DNA from 3 places in the Actinoplanes derwentensis genome. Region 3 is predicted to be linked to each of the others. Evidence: riboswitches for the same ligand, from Rfam matches in the RefSeq annotation. Region 3 holds a riboswitch; each other region holds the start of a gene.
The links. Region 3 has a riboswitch for cobalamin ahead of BLU81_RS08930 (MerR family transcriptional regulator). Riboswitches for the same ligand answer to the same signal wherever they lie in the genome.

Region 1 (3,268 bases), 3.3 Mb from region 3:
ATCCGTCGATGTGCATGATGAAGTCGTCGAACTCCTCATCGTCCGGACGGTTCGACAGGCCCAGGTCATGGTCCATCTTGGCGGCCTGGATCAGGGTCCAGATCTGGGCCCGGATGGCCGGCAGTTTGGCCGGGTCGAGGGCGGCGATGTTGGCATGCTCGTCGAGCAACTGCTCCAGGCGGGCGATGTCGCCGTACGACTCGGCCCGGGCCATCGGCGGGATCAGGTGGTCGACCAGGGTGGCGTGCGCCCGGCGTTTGGCCTGGGTGCCCTCGCCCGGGTCGTTGACCAGGAACGGGTAGATCAGCGGCAGGTCACCGAGGGCCGCGTCGGTGCCGTCCGAAGCGGACATGCCGACGTTCTTCCCCGGCAGCCATTCCAGGTTGCCGTGCTTTCCGACGTGCACCACCGCGTGGGCGCCGAAGTCGTCGGCCAGCCACCGGTAGGCGGCCAGGTAGTGGTGGCTCGGCGGCAGGTCGGGGTCGTGGTAGATGGCCACCGGGTTGGCCCCGAAACCGCGCGGCGGCTGCACCATCACGACGATGTTCTCGTCACGGAGCGCGGCCAGCACGATGTCGCCCTGATCGGTGTACAGCTCGCCGGGCGGCGGGCCCCAATGCTGCTGGACGCTCTCCCGGAAGTCCGCCGGCAGGGTCGCGAACCACGCCGCGTAACGCTCACCGGAGATCCGCACCGGGTTGGCGGCCAACTGCTCCTCGGTCAGCCAGTCCGGGTCCTGGCCGCCGGCCGCGATCAAGGTGTGGATCAGGCCGTCACCGTCGTACGACCCGAAGTCTCCGATCTTGTAGCCCTGACCGTCGAGGGCGGCGAGCAGCGCGACAGCCGAAGCCGGGGTGTCGAGACCGACGGCGTTGCCGATCCGGGAGTGTTTCGTCGGGTAGGCCGACAGCATCAGCGCGACCTTGCGCTCCGCGGGCGGCAGATGCCGCAGTCGGGCGTGCGACACCGCGATCCCGGCGACCCGGGACGCCCGCTCGGGGTCGGCCACGTAGACCGACAGCCCGTCCTCGTCGATCTCCTTGAACGAGAACGGCACCGTGATGATCCGGCCGTCGAACTCGGGGATCGCCACCTGCGTCGCCGCGTCCAACGGTGTCAGACCGTCGGCACTGGCCTCCCAGGCGGCCCGTGAGCTGGTCAGACAGAGGCCCTGCAGGATCGGCACGTCGAGGTCGGCGAGGACGCCGACATCCCACGCCTCGTCGTCGCCGCCCGCGCCCACCGTGGCCGGTTTGGTGCCGCCGGCCGCCAGCACCGTCACCACCAGGGCGTCCGCCTTACGCAACTCGGCGAGCAGCTCGGGCGACGCGGTCCGCAGCGATGCCGTGTAGATCGGCAGCGCCCGGGCGCCCTTGGCCTCGATCGCCTGACTGAGAGCCTCGACGAAGGCGGTGTTGCCGGCCATGTGATGGGCCCGGTAGTAGAGCACCGCCACGGTCGACGGGCCGGTGCCGGGCGCGGCCTCGCGGGGCAGCGGGCCCCACTCCGGCGCGGCGACCGCGGGCGCGAAACCGTTGCCGGTCAGCAGCACCGTGTCGGAGAGGAAGTCGTGCAGTGCGGTGAGGTTCTCCGAACCGCCCTGGGCCAGGTAGACGTGCGCTTCCGCGGCCACGCCGGCCGGCACCGTGGACAGTCTCATCAACTCGGCGTCGGGGGCCTGCTCGCCACCGAGCACCAGCACCGGCACGGTGCCCGCGAGCAGCGAGTCGAGGCCCGCCTCCCAGGCGCGGCGACCGCCGAGAATGCGCACCACCACCAGCTCGACCCCGTCGAGCAGGGCCGGAAGATCGGCGACGCCGGTGCGGGCCGGGTTGGCGAGACGCCATGGCGAGCCACTGGCCCGGGCGCTGAGCAGATCGGTGTCGGATGTCGACAGCAGCAGGAACACGCGCGCACTCCCCCTCGGGGTCCGCGCCCCGGGTAGAAAAGGAAAGGCGGCGACCGGAGTTCCTGGCTGCCAGGAGAAAACCCTGGTGACAGTGGCGGGACCGCGCCGGACTCACACCGGCTTCCTCCGCGGCGTCGCCGCCCGTTGAGCCCCCTGAGCTTCCCGAACCCCGGTGTCCCGCGTCAAGGCGAACCCGGCGCTGTGACGCTCCCGACCACGGCCCACCGAAGGTGAATTCGTGTCGGAGGGCGGCCGTAGTATCCGGGCCATGGCTCACCGTCGAACCTCCGAGACCGATGCCTGCCCCGGCGCTCTGCGGCTGCACGCCGCGGCCGACGGCATGCTGGCTCGGGTGCGGCTGCCCGGCGGGATGCTGTCCGGGGCGCGGTTGCGGTCGCTGCGGGAGCTGGCCGAGGAGTTCGGTGACGGCGCGCTGGAGTTGACCTCGCGTGCCAACCTGCAGCTCAGAGGCTTGGGTCCCGGCGATGCGCCGGCTCTGGCGGCCCGGTTGCGGTCGGCCGGTCTGCTGCCTTCGACGACCCACGACAACGTACGGAACATCGCGGCCCCGCCCCTGCCCGTCAAAGCGTTGCGCGTGCTGGTGGACGAGCTCGACCGGGCGATCCTCGGTGACCCGCTGCTGCCCGCTCTGCCGGGGAAGTTCCTGTTCGCGATCGGGCATGTCCCACTCGCCTCGGACGTCGCGGCGATCCCCGTCGGAGTGAGCGATGACCAGGGTGAATCGGCGGATCCGTTGTTCGCTGTCCGGTTCGCCGGGCACGACACCGGGGTGCGGGTGGAGTCCACTCAGGTGGCTCCGGCGCTGATCGCGGCCGCGCACGCGTTCCTGTCCGAACGCGACGTGCAACGCGACACCCGGACGGACGTGCAACAGGACACGCGGCAGGATGTTCGGCTGGCCGGCGGTTCAGCGGTGTGGCGGCTGCGGGAGCTTCGGGACGGCCCGGGGCGGGTGTCGGCCAGGGTCGTGGCGGCGCTCGGTCTGACGCCGGTGGCGGTCGAGGTCGCGGTTCCGGTCGGTGCCACGGAGCCGGGTGACCTGATCGGGATCGTGCCCCAGCAGGACGGGCTCGTGGCGGTCGCGGCCCTGGTGCCGTTGGGCCGGTTGACCGGCGTACAGCTGCGGGTCCTGGAAGACGCCGACCATCTGGTGGTGACGCCGTGGCGCGGGGTGCTGGTGGCTGATCTGCCGCCGGAGGCGGCGCAGCCGTGGGCGGATCGCCTGGCCGGAGCGGGTCTCGCGGTGACGCCCGGCTCGCCGTGGTCCGGGGTGACCGCGTGCGCCGGGCGGCCCGGGTGCGCGAAATCGCTGGCCGACGTGCGGGCCGACGCCGTCGC
Region 2 (3,268 bases), 1.8 Mb from region 3:
GACCTCATGGCTGGAGGTGGGCGGCAGCACGACGTCGGCGTCACTCCCCCGGAACGTGATCATCCCGATCCGGTCCCGCCGCTGATAGGCGTCCCGCAACAGCGACAGCACCGCGGTCTTGACAAGTGTCATGCGTTTCCGCGCGGCCATCGACCCGGAGGCGTCCACCACGAAGAGCACGAGGTTCGCCTCCCGCCCCACATGAACCGACTCCCGAAGGTCCCGAGGCAGCACCCGGATCCCCCGCCCAGCGCCCCCACCGACCGGACGAGCCGAGAGGCCACCGGCGGGCCGGACGACCGACGGGTGCACGGGATCCGACGACGAGATGATGCCCGGAGCAAGACCACCCGGAGCGGAACGACCACTGGCGAGGAGGCCGCCTGAACCCGACGACCAGCCGTCGGGCGCGGCCCGGTCGAGGGCGGTCCGGTCCAACACGGCCCGGTCCGTGGTCCGGTCCGAGGCCGTCCGGTCCAAGGCCGTCCGGTCCAGCGCGGCGCGGAGGGTGGCGAACAGGTGTGGGGCGCCGGAGAGTTTGCCCTGCGGGAGGCGGCTGCCGACGACCCGGCCGCGGCGGGCGAAAGCCGGGGAGCGGCGGCCGGCGTGGCCGCCCTCGCCGCGGGCCGCGATGCGGAACGTGCGGGTGCGGTAGGCGGTGCCCGCAGCGACCGCGACACCAGCGGCCGGGATGGTCGGCGAGGGCGTGGTGGACTGATCGTCGCTGTCGGACGGGGAAGGGGAACTCGGCGGTGCGGGGCTGGGGTCCGTACCAGCAAGGGGGTGGTCTGTGCCGGGGTTGTCCGTGCCGGACGGGCCACCGGTGTCACGCGGACCGCCACCACCGCCGGGACCGTCCGGGTCGTCGTCACCGGGGCCGTCGCCGGAACCGTCGGGGTCGGCGTCCGGATCCGGGCCGTCGGGGTCGTCGGCGCGGCGATCCTGCTCGGCCTGGCGTTCGGCTTCGGCCTGGCGGTCTTCTTCGGCCTGGCGTTCGGCTTCGGCCAGGGCCTCGTCGAGTTTCTCCTCGTCGGTGCCGGGCGGGTCGAGCGGGTCGGTGCGGCGGCGGTGCGGCAGGGCCAGCCGGGCGGCGTCGCGGACGTCGTCGGCGGTCACCCGGTCGCGGCCGTGCCAGGCGGCCAGGGCCACTGCGCAGCGGGCCACCACGATGTCGGCGCGCATGCCGTCCACGCCGTAGGCGAGGCAGACGCGGGCGATCCGGTCCAGTTCGGCGTCAGGCAGCACCACCGACGGGAGCTGGGCGCGGGCGGCGGCGATGCGAGCCTCGTAGACCTGCTCGTCGGCGACGTAGCGGGCCGCGAAACCGGCCGGATCCGCCTCGTAGGCCAGGCGCCGCCGGACCACTTCGGCGCGCTGGCGGGCGTCGCGGGGCGCGGCGACCGTGACGACCAGGCCGAACCGGTCGACGAGTTGGGGGCGGGGTTCGCCCTCTTCCGGGTTCATGGTGCCGACCAGCAGGAACCGGGCGGCGTGTTTGACCGAGACGCCGTCGCGCTCGACGTGGGCGCGGCCCATCGCGGCGGCGTCCAGGAGCAGGTCGACCAGGTGGTCCGGGAGTAGGTTCACCTCGTCGACGTAGAGGACGCCGCGGTGGGCGGCGGCGAGTAGGCCGGGCTCGTACGCCTTGACCCCGTCGCTGAGGGCCCGCTGCAGGTCGAGAGTGCCGACGACCCGGTCCTCGGTGGCGCCGACGGGGAGTTCGACGAGGCTGGCCGGACGGGACAGTGCCGGGCCGCCGAGGGTGTGCGGGCCGTCCGGGCAGCCGGGGTCGGGCGCGTCCGGGTCGCAGGCGAACCGGCAGCCGTGCACCACCTCGACGTGCGGGAGGAGACCGGCGAGAGCCCGGACCACGGTGCTCTTGGCGGTACCTTTCTCACCTCGGACCAGGACACCGCCGACGGCCGGGGAGACCGAGGTGAGCAGCAGGGCCAGTCGGAGGTCGTCGAGGCCCACCACGGCCGAGAACGGGTACGGATTCGTCACCAGGGTCCCTTCCGGCGGGTGTCCACGCCCGCTGTCGGTTGTCGCGAGCGGCCGGAGTTCCTGGCTCCCGGGGCGATTTCCCCGGTCACAGTGGCGGGACCGTCCCGGATTCGCACCGGGTTCCTCCGCTACCGCTCGCCGGTCACTCTTCCGGACCGGCGAGTAACCCGTCAACGCGGGGTAGGTCACGGCCGGCGACATCACGGCAGCCCCTTCAGTGTGGTGACCTGGGGTGCGATTCGCACCCCAGGTCACCACGCCGGGAAGCGGGCGGGTGAGCGTGGTGACTTCGGGTTCGGTCCGGACCCGGCGTGGTCACGATCCGGCGGGGACGGCCTTCTCGGTGGCGGGCAGGGGTTCGGGGGCGATCCGGTCGAGTTCGGTGACCACGTCGAGGACTGCGAGCGCGGACTTCTCCACCAGTGGGCGCAGCCGCCGGTAGAGGGCGGCGTCGGCCGGGTCAGGCCGGGTGGGTGTGCCGGTGGGGACGAGGGCGGCGGCCTGGTCGAGGTCGGGGAGTTCGCCGAGGGCGTGCCGGGCCAGCAGGCAGGCGCCGAGCGCGGTGCCCTCGGGCACGTCGGCGACGGTCACCGGCAGGTCCAGAGCCGACGCGAGCACGGTGATCCACAGCCGGGAGGCGGCGGCTCCGCCGGTGGCCCGGATCTCGGTGAGCGGGTTACCTTCGGCGTCGAAGGAGTCCCGGACCAGGGCGAGTTGCTGGCAGACGCCTTCGACGGCGGCGCGGACCAGGTGCGGCCGGCCGTGTTCGCGGCGCAGCCCGAGGTAGGCGCCCCGCATGCCGGGCCGCCACCAGGGCGCCCGTTCGCCGAGCAGGTAGGGCAGGCAGAGCAGGCCCTCGCTGCCGGCCACGATCCCGGCCGCCTCGTCGAGCAGCCGGGCGTCGCGGTCGTCGTCGTCCTCACCACCGGAACCACGAGACGAACCGGCAGTGCCGGGGTCCAGGGCCTGACCGGCCCAGCGGACCACCGAACCGGCGTTGTTGACGGCCCCGCCGATGACCCAGCGGTCCTCGGTGAGGGCGTAGCAGAACAGCCGCCCGGCGTTGTCGCTGGTGGGAGCGCCGACGACGGTGCGCAGGGCACCACTGGTGCCGAGGGAGACCGCACCGACGCCGGGCGAGACCGCGCCGACGCCGAGGTTGGCGAGCGGCCCGTCGGCGGCGCCGATGATCAGTGGAGTCTCCGGGGGCAGACCCGCCGCGGCGGCCACCTGAGGGCTGAGCGTCAGGGCTTGGGTGGTGGGT
Region 3 (3,268 bases):
CCGCGCGCACCTGCCGGGCGGCGAGCTGGCTGACCACGAAGGTGCCGCGCACGTTGGTGCGCTGGATGCGGTCGAAGGTGTCGAGGTCGGTCTGCGCGATCGGCGCGAGCGGCATGATGCCCGCCGTGTGCGCGACGACGTCGACGCCGCCGAAGGTGTCCGTGGCGTGCTGGAACAACGCCGCCATCTCCGCGGGGTCGGCGACGTCGCCGCCGAACGCGGTGGCCTGGCCGCCTGCGGCGACGATCTGCTTCACCGCGTCCTCGGCCTTGGCCTCGTTGCCGCTGTAGTGCACCACCACGGCGATGCCGTCGGCGGCCAGGCGCTCGGCGACGGCGCGACCGATGCCGCCGGATCCTCCGGTCACGATGGCGACGCGGGTGGGAGTGAGGTTGCCGGACATGTGCCCTCCAGGTATGTGGACTAGGTGTCCATATAACCGTAGCGAGATAAAGACTAGTTGTCCACTAATCTGAGGGCGGAGTTGTCGAGACGAGAGGAACGACCATGGCTGAGCAGTCGTCGCCCCCGGTGGCACCGCAGCGACGAGGACGTGGCCGCCGGCCGGCCGCCGAGGTCCGGGCAGGCGTGTTGCGTGCCGCCACCGAGCTGCTGCTGAGCGAGGGGATCAAGGCGGTCACGTTCGACCGGGTCGCCACCGCGGCCGGCTCCAGCAAGATGACCCTGTACAAGTGGTGGCCGTCCGCCGGGGCACTGGCAGCGGAGGCCTACTTCACCCACAGTGAACCCATTCTGGAGTTCCCCGACACCGGCGACATCCGCGCCGACATCACCGCACAGCTCTGCACCTTCGTCAGGCTCCTCAACACCGACGGCACCGGCGCGATCCTCGCGGGACTGATCGGGGTGGCGCAGACCGACCCCGAGCTGTCCGCGGCGTTCTCACTGCACTACTCGGCCACCCGCCGCGCGCTCGCCATGGCGGCCTTCGAACGGGCCCGCGAGCGTGGTCAGCTGCGCGACGACCTCGACCTCGGCATTCTCGTCGACCAGCTCTGGGGAGCGTGCTACCACCGCCTGCTCATCCCCGACGCCCCCCTGACCGAGGAATTCGCCATCGCCCTGGTCGACAACGCCCTCGACGGCGCGGGGAATAGGGCGGCCGGGACGAGACGATCGGTGTCGGGACGGATGGGGCGTACCCCGTAGGATGGGTGGGCAGTCGGTTCGCCCGGTTCGCCAGATCGGGTGTCGTAAGAGGGAACCCGGTGGGAAGCCGGGACTGCCCCGCAGCGGTGAGTGGGCGACGGTGCGTGCCCGCGAGTCCGAATACCTGCCACTGCCCGCGCCTGACCTGGTGTGGTGTTGTCGGTGACCTCGAGGGCGGGTCGGCGGTGGGAGAACAGCTGATGATGCACGCGCCGGTCGAGGAGCGGCTGAGTGCCGGGATACTCGCCCGGCGGCTCGGTGTCGCCCCGACCACCTTGCGGACCTGGCACCAGCGGTACGGACTCGGCCCGTCCGGGCACGAGTCCGGGCGGCATCGGCGCTACACCTCGCACGACGTCGCCGCGCTGACCGTGATGGCGCAGCTGACCACCCGAGGAGTGCCCGCGGCCGAGGCCGCCCGGCAGGCCCGCCGCGAGACCACATCATGGACTGCCGACCGTCCGTGCGGTGACCCTGGTACCGACGCGGAAGCCCGTGGGCTGGCCCGGGCCGCCCGCCGGATGGACGTGCTCACCCTGCGGGAGACCCTGGCGGCCTCGGTGGCCGGGCATGGTGTCGTGCACACCTGGCACACCATGGCCGGGCCCGCGTTCAGTCACATCGGGCACGCCCGCTACCCGGAGACGCGCAAGGCGATCGCGCGGCGGCTGCTCACCCGTACCCTCAGTGAGGTTTTTGCCGCGGTGCCCCGCCCACCTGCGGGTACGCCGGTCTCGGTGCTGCTGATGGCCGCCGACCACGGCCGGGACGTGGCCGCCCTCGACGCACTCGCCGCCGCGCTCGCCGAACGCGGAACCGCTTCGATACACCTCGGCGCCGGCCTGTGCGGGGAGGTGATCGGCGGCGCGGTGGCCCGGGCCCGGCCCGCGGTCGTGGTGCTCTGGTGCGACGGTCCCGGACCGATGCCGGCGGAAATCCTCGCACCCTGCATCGGTGACCCGGCGTGGCGGCCGGCCGTCGTCGAAGCCGGACGAGGCCGGGCGTGCCCACACCTCGCCGACGCGGTGGCGGCAGTCGCCGGGCTGGTCGCGGCGTGACCCTTCGAAAACAGGATGGCCGGAACGGTCGCGGCGTGACCGGGGCGGCTCTGGAAGCGGCGGCCCGGCTCGGCCCCTACTTCGCGTGGGAACCCTACGACGGTGAACCCGGCTGGCGGCCGGTGCGGGAACTGCTCGACCCTGACGTGATCGCCCAGCGGGTTCGGATCGGGCGGCGGACCCTGGCCGGGCTCGGCGGGCTGGACCACGCGGACATCGACGAGCGGGCCGCGGCGTCGATCATCTTCCTCGGGCTCGCGTCGCGGCTGCTGTCACCGCTGCTCGGGGCGGTGGCCACCGGCGGCGTCCTGCCGATCGCCGACGTGGAACGGCTGTGGTGGCGGCAGGTCGAGGCGGGACCGATTCCGATCGCCTGGCACGGACTCGACAGCGGGCCCGGCACAGCCGAACTCTTCTCGCGTACCGCGATCCGGGGTCTGGTCGAGCCGGTGCTCGACGTCTTCCGTGAGCGGTTCCGGCTGTCGCCGCAGGTGCTGTGGGGCAATGTCGCCTCGGCGCTGGGCGGTGCGGCGGGCATGATCGCCGACGCGATGCCGGGCGCCGCCGAAACCGCCGCGACCCTGGTCACCGGGTGTCTCGAACTGCCGCCACTGCGGGGAACCGCCACCCTGACCCGGCCCGATCCGGCGCGGGCCCGCTGGTACCTGGCCCGCAACAACTGCTGCCTCTACTACCGCATCCCCGGCGGCGGCACCTGCGGCGACTGCGTGCTGAACACCCGGCGGCCGGGTTAGGAGGGTTCGGGCGCCCGAACCCTCCACCCGCGCAGAGGGCTAGCGCAGTTCAGCGGCCGCCGCTACCAGGTGACGCAGGGACGCCTCGGTCTCCTCGTACCCGCGGGTCTTCAAGCCGCAGTCCGGGTTCACCCACAGGCGGCGCGCCGGAACCGCCTCGGCCGCGAGCCGCAACGACGCGACGACCTCCTGCTGGGACGGCACGCGCGGCGAGTGGATGTCCCACACGCCTGGGCCGACGCCGCGGCGGTAGCCGATGGTGGCCAGGTCGTCGAGCACCTCCAT

Region 1: it holds a riboswitch for cobalamin, as region 3 does, so the genes downstream of both, cobN (cobaltochelatase subunit CobN) here and BLU81_RS08930 (MerR family transcriptional regulator) in region 3, are expected to answer to the same signal.
Region 2: it holds a riboswitch for cobalamin, as region 3 does, so the genes downstream of both, BLU81_RS00770 (VWA domain-containing protein) here and BLU81_RS08930 (MerR family transcriptional regulator) in region 3, are expected to answer to the same signal.

What each region holds. Positions count from the first base shown of each region.
Region 1 covers NZ_LT629758.1:9,279,156-9,282,423, reverse strand. The annotation lists gene cobN (cobaltochelatase subunit CobN) at 1-1,909, opposite strand, end outside; cobalamin riboswitch at 1,948-2,070, opposite strand; gene BLU81_RS41530 (precorrin-3B synthase) at 2,178-3,268, shown strand, end outside.
Region 2 covers NZ_LT629758.1:169,533-172,800, reverse strand. The annotation lists gene BLU81_RS00770 (VWA domain-containing protein) at 1-2,004, opposite strand, end outside; cobalamin riboswitch at 2,037-2,190, opposite strand; gene BLU81_RS00765 (gluconokinase) at 2,320-3,268, opposite strand, start outside.
Region 3 covers NZ_LT629758.1:1,944,224-1,947,491, forward strand. The annotation lists gene BLU81_RS08920 (SDR family oxidoreductase) at 1-403, opposite strand, end outside; gene BLU81_RS08925 (TetR/AcrR family transcriptional regulator) at 508-1,170, shown strand; cobalamin riboswitch at 1,168-1,315, shown strand; gene BLU81_RS08930 (MerR family transcriptional regulator) at 1,371-2,228, shown strand; gene BLU81_RS08935 ((2Fe-2S)-binding protein) at 2,264-2,983, shown strand; gene metE (5-methyltetrahydropteroyltriglutamate--homocysteine S-methyltransferase) at 3,023-3,268, opposite strand, start outside.